2 regions of the Vibrio sp. SCSIO 43136 genome follow, and region 2 is predicted to be linked to the other one. Evidence: predicted binding sites of a transcription regulator. Region 2 holds the regulator's gene; the other holds the start of a gene.
The links. Region 2 encodes PurR, which represses purine synthesis genes. Its sites were predicted from a motif close to TNANGNAAACGTTTNCNTNA; they were not measured.
Positions count from the first base shown of each region.

Region 1 (3,162 bases), 500 kb from region 2:
TTCCACGTAGTTTCTTGCTTCATCGCCACGAGCATAGCCGTAGCGAGTGGTGCTGTAGTACTTTTTCTTTTTCAACAGTGGTAAGCGATCTTTTACATCGGCCCAAGAATCAGGGTCACCACCTTGGCGTTTGGTTAAGCGCCTTGCATCCATCATGTGACCATAACCAACGTTGTAAGAGGCTAGGGCAAACCAGATTTTTTCGTGATCAGCGATTGAGTCAGGAATACGCTTTACGATGCGACGCAAGTATTCAACGCCACCACGCACTGATTGCTCTGGGTTGAGTCGGTCGGTCACTCCAACGCTCTTGGCAGTCGGCAAGGTTAGCATCATCATGCCACGCACCCCAGTGGGAGATTTTGCTACTGGATTCCAGTGCGACTCTTGGTAAGCGAGTGCAGCGATCAAGCGCCAGTCAAACTCTTCAGCATGTTGCTTGAATAGTGCTTCCCACTTCGGCAGCTTCGACTCAAGAGCGCGGATAAAGGCACGGGTATCGACAAAGTCAAAACTCTCGATGTGGCCAAAGTACTTTTCTTCCAATTTGGCCAGTTCACCAGATTGCTTTAGCCCGCCAAAATACTCAATCAGCAAGGCATAGAGGCTTTCATCGTCTGAGCGACGCATGAACCAAGAGGTTGGCTGGTCTTCCGTCACTTCAAATGCCACTGCAAGTGATGGATAAATCCGTTGGGCAAGGGAGAGCTCAACCGAATCGGCCAAAGTGAATGGGATTTGTCCTTGGTTTACTTGCTGAAGCAGTTCATTGACGTCAGCGTTGTCATCGACGGTAAACAGAAGCTCCGGGTGTTGCTTTGCCATCAGGTTCATGGTGCGCTCGAAATGCGAACCGTCTACCACTTCAATTGGCATCTGCTTTTCGATTAGCTGCTCGATATTACGCGGTCGCCAGCTGCCTTTCTTGTACACCACCTGTTGGCTGACATAGTAATAACTCGGCCCTGCACGGAAGCTTTTTAAGCGATCAGGCGTCTGGCTCAAACCTGCGGCGATCATGTCGATTTCTCCTCGCTCAAGGGCGGGGAATAGCTCGGCAATACGATAGGCTGGTTTCATTTCGAGTTTAACGTCTAACTCATTGGCAAATTTTTTGGCGAGTTCGAAATCAAGGCCAGTGGGACCATCAGGACCAATATAGTAGGAAAGTTGGTTGTTGAGTGTACCGACGCGTAGAGTGCCTCGCTCTATTACTTTATCCAGCTCATTTTTAGGGTCTGATTCAATCTGGCAGCCTGCCATCCCGATCATACTGGCAACGATCACTAAGGCTTTACCCCAAGTGCTTCTCGCAACGGTATATTTCAAAATCCAACACTCTCTTAAAACGTTTGAGCCTTTATACCAAAGCCTAGTAGAGCGGCAAAGTAAACTGATAAAAAACAGTGAAAATGGCTCAAAAAAACCGAAAACGAAAAAAAACAACGCAATCGGTTGCTTTGGTGGTTACGTCACAAAATGTTTTCCTCTATAATACGCCCGCATTGAGGAGGGGAAATTGGCTTAAGTTTGATAAATTCAAGTTAAGTAATTGAATTTAAACCAATATCACCTTAAACAACTGCATAAGAGACCTAAGCACATGAGAATTTTGCGTGGTTCCCCAGCTCTTTCTGAGTTTCGCGTTAACAAGCTACTTGAACTTTGCCGTGAGCAAGACCTGCCTGTAACAGGTATTTACGCTGAGTTTATGCACTTTGCTGACCTAAGCGCTGATCTAGATGCGCCAGAGTTAGACAAGCTAGAAAAGTTGCTAACGTACGGCCCAACGATCGAAGAGCATGAGCCTCAAGGTCTTCTTCTTCTGACGACTCCTCGTCCGGGTACAATCTCTCCATGGTCTTCTAAGTCAACTGACATTGCGAACAACTGTGGTCTTGAGAAAGTTAAACGTCTTGAGCGTGGTACAGCGTACTACGTTGAAACATCTTCTGAGCTAACTGCTGATCAAGTTGAAGCGGTTAAAGCTCTAATCCACGACCGCATGATGGAAGTAGTGTTCACTGAGCTAGAAGCAGCTCAGGCGCTATTTACTACTGCTGAGCCTGCACCAGTGGCTCAAGTAGACATCCTAGCGGGCGGCCGTAAAGCACTAGAAGAAGCGAACGTTTCTCTAGGTCTTGCGTTAGCAGAAGATGAGATCGACTACCTAGTTGAAAACTTCACCAAGCTTGGCCGTAACCCGAACGACATCGAGCTTATGATGTTTGCACAGGCGAACTCTGAGCACTGTCGTCACAAGATCTTCAACGCAGACTGGACTATCGATGGCGTAGACCAAGAGAAGTCTCTGTTTAAGATGATCAAAAACACGATGGAGCAAACGCCTGACCACGTGCTATCTGCATACAAAGATAACGCAGCGGTAATGGAAGGCTCTAAAGTAGGTCGCTTCTTCCCGAACCCAGAAACTCGTGAGTACGGTTACAACCACGAAGATGCGCACATCCTAATGAAGGTTGAAACGCACAACCACCCAACAGCTATCTCACCATGGCCGGGTGCTTCAACGGGTTCAGGCGGCGAAATCCGTGATGAAGGCGCAACCGGTATCGGTGGTAAGCCAAAAGCGGGTCTGGTTGGTTTCACCACTTCTAACCTACGTATTCCTGGTTTTGAGCAGCCTTGGGAAACTGACTTCGGTAAGCCAGGTCGTATCGTAAACGCACTAGACATCATGACTGAAGGTCCTCTAGGTGGCGCGGCGTTCAACAACGAATTTGGTCGTCCAAACCTACTAGGTTACTTCCGTACTTACGAAGAAAAAGTAACTTCTCACGCAGGTGAAGAGATCCGTGGTTACCACAAGCCAATCATGATTGCTGGTGGTATGGGTAACATCCGAGACGAGCACGTTCAGAAGAAAGAGATCCCAGTAGGTGCGAAGCTTATCGTACTTGGTGGTCCTGCGATGAACATCGGCCTTGGCGGTGGTGCAGCTTCTTCTATGGCTTCTGGTCAATCGGCGGAAGACCTAGATTTTGCTTCTGTACAACGTGAAAACCCAGAGATGGAGCGTCGTTGTCAGGAAGTTATCGACCGTTGTTGGCAGCTTGGCGAAGAGAACCCAATCGCATTCATCCACGATGTGGGCGCAGGCGGTATCTCTAACGCACTTCCAGAGCTTTGTGATGATGGCGA
Region 1 is NZ_CP071848.1:659,669-662,830, forward strand. Features, by position in the region: gene mltF (membrane-bound lytic murein transglycosylase MltF) at 1-1,272, opposite strand, end outside; gene purL (phosphoribosylformylglycinamidine synthase) at 1,604-3,162, shown strand, end outside.
Region 1: the regulator PurR is predicted to act here: its motif matches at 1,444-1,463, upstream of purL (phosphoribosylformylglycinamidine synthase).

Region 2 (3,162 bases):
ATGTCGGGAAATCTGGTCTGCTCAATGACGTTCCTGCACAAGAAATGGCGGCATTGATGAATGAAAAAGGCATTGGTATGCAGGAGGGCTTCAACGAGCCTGCAGACCACTTAGCCGTCGAACTCGACTTTTTGGGCAATCTCATCATTCAATCTAACCAAATCGAAGACGAAGACGCATTCGAACAAGCGCTCGCCGAGCAAAAAGAGTTTATTAATAACAAGTTACTTAACTGGCTGCCTAAGTTTGTAAAAGCATGCAAAGACAACGACGAGTATGGATTTTACGCCGCAGTTTCTACGCTATTAATTGACTTTTTGGCGTTAGATAGCCAATACCTATCGGGTGAGTAGCGTCTTGTTCGGTGTATCAAATCTAGAAAAAATTATAATATTGTGTGAGCTGTAAATAAGTAATCAGCATATTAGTGATTGTCAGCCCCCAAATATGGGGCTAAAATTGTGAACGCAAACGATAAAAAAATGATTTCTAGATGAAAACAACGTAAACCGCTGTTCATAGGCGGTTTTTGTGTTTTTGGTACATGTGATTCTAGCGATGAGCCATAGCTAACCATTCGGTGCGTTTTTGGCGTAAACCCATGACAAACCATCGCTCATTCGCTAACTCAGGATAACCTTATGGCCACTATTAAAGATGTTGCGCGTCTTGCTGGAGTTTCTACCACGACGGTTTCGCACGTAATTAATAAAACTCGCTTTGTTGCTGAAGCTACTCAAGAGAAAGTAAACAAAGCGGTTAAAGAACTTAACTATGCCCCAAGTGCGGTTGCTCGTAGTTTGAAATGTAACTCGACTCGTACCATTGGCATGCTGGTAACCCAATCCACTAACCCATTTTTCAGTGAAGTTGTCGACGGTGTAGAAAGCTATTGTTACCGTCAAGGCTACACTTTGATCCTATGTAATACTGGTGGTATCTACGAAAAGCAGCGTGACTATATTCGCATGCTAGCGGAGAAACGCGTCGATGGCATCTTGGTGATGTGTTCAGATTTGACAGAAGAGTTGCATCAAATGCTCGATTCGCACGCCGACATCCCTAAAGTGGTGATGGACTGGGGCCCAGAAAGCTCTGGTGCAGATAAGATCATTGATAACTCTGAAGAAGGGGGTTATCTAGCGACGCAATACCTGATCGAAAATGGCCACACCAACATCATGTGCCTATCAGGCCACTTAGAAAAAGCGGCTTGTAAAGAGCGCATCGCAGGCTTTCGTCGTGCGATGGACAAAGCGGGCCTGCCAAGCGATGACAGCAAGATCATTGAAGGTAACTTCGAGTGTGACACCGCGGTGCTGGCTGCCGATAAGATTATTGCTATGGGTGAAGAGCGCCCAACAGCGGTATTCTGTTTTAACGACACAATGGCATTGGGCTTGATGAGCCGCCTCCAAGAGAAAGGCATTAAAGTGCCTGAAGACGTGTCTGTGATCGGTTACGACAACATCGACCTTTCTGGTTACTTCTCGCCACCTTTGACTACGGTTCACCAACCAAAACGTCGTGTTGGTAAGACGGCATTTGAACTGCTACTTCAGCGAATCAAAGACAAAGAGCACGAGCGTCGAGTTTTCGAAATGCAACCAGAACTCGTAGAACGAAAATCAGTTCAGAAATTGAACTAAGATCTCGAAAACCTAAGTGAAACAAAGCACGCATCAAGCGTGCTTTTATTTGAATCAAGATCACATTAAGGAGAGCTAATTGTGATGTTTATTCCGCCTTTTCACTATGATTTGACTAAGTCAGGTGCAATTTAACTGACTTCGTTACATTGGATATATCGTGTCACGCACAGGGCAAACCATTTGAAAAAATGGGACGCAAAGCTTCCGGCCTAACTCAAACGGATTTGTTTGAAATGGTAGCGGGGTTGCCGATGGCAAATATGCAAACCTTCCTACAAGTGTTTGAATGAACACTCTTAGATGTGCATCGATTTGCTAATTTCTCGGACCTGAAATTTAGTGGCTTAACTTCTAAACCGAGACTCACAGCATGGATAAACCAGTTTTAAAAGACTCGCTGAGATTATTCGAAGCGTTAGGGACAATAAAGTCTCGCTCAATGTTTGGCGGATTTGGCGTGTTTGCCGATGAAGTCATGTTCGCACTTGTGGTAGGTGAAACCCTCTACATTCGAGCAGACAGCGTCAAAGCACAATACTATCGTGAACAAGGCCTTGAGCCCTACGTATACAAAAAGCGCGGCTTTCCTGTCGTGACCAAATATTTTGCCGTGCCTCAAGAGCAGTGGCAGAATCCGAGCGATATATTCGCAGAAGCAACACACGCACTCTCCATTGCTCGTCAAGAAAAGCAGCAACAAGCTCAAGCTAAACCGACACGCCTTAAAGATTTACCCAATTTACGGTTGGCTTCTGAACGCATGCTGAAAAAAGCGGGCATCAACAGTGTTGAAGAGTTGCATCGCCAAGGCGCAGCGAAAGCTTACTTAGCCATTCGCGCCAGTCAATCGACCGCACCAGGACACGAATTACTGTGGGCACTCGAAGGGGCGATTAAAGGAAGCCATTGGTCGGTAGTTCCTCAAGCACGCCGTGATGAGCTACTACAACAAATCAACTAACTGTTTCCTTCAAGGGCTAACGGTCAACTGTTAGCCCTTTTGCTATCTGTCTGAATTTATTATAGCTACTCGTTCTATTTAGCTTGAAAGAAAAAATCCTATTTCCCTGTCATACTGTTTAATAGAATTTGAAAGGGAAGCTCATCATGAAACTCGCCATCAACAAAAAACTGATCTTAGGTGTGGTGTTACTTGGCACCATAATTTTCCTTGGTATCAAGTTTGGCCCATTACTGACACTAGACAACGCCAAAGCACAACAAGCGCAATTAAGTGCCTTTATCCAAGAAAACTTCTTGATCGCTGCTGGCAGCTATTTCTTTGCTTATGTGGCTATCACTGCCCTTTCAATTCCCGGCGCAGCTGTGGTGACTTTGCTCGCAGGAGCGCTGTTTGGTTTTGGAACTGGCTTACTGCTGGTTTCCTTTGCCAGCACACTAGGGGCAACATTGGCCTTTTTAAGTAGTCGTTACTTGCTAAAAGATTGGGTTCAGGAGAAGTTTGGCAGCAAACTTGATGCGATTAATAAAGGGGTTGAGCGAGATGGCG
Region 2 is NZ_CP071848.1:1,160,710-1,163,871, reverse strand. Features, by position in the region: gene torD (molecular chaperone TorD) at 1-353, shown strand, start outside; gene purR (HTH-type transcriptional repressor PurR) at 642-1,649, shown strand; cyclic di-GMP riboswitch class I at 1,813-1,905, shown strand; gene J4N39_RS05465 (TfoX/Sxy family DNA transformation protein) at 2,023-2,613, shown strand; gene J4N39_RS05460 (TVP38/TMEM64 family protein) at 2,772-3,162, shown strand, end outside.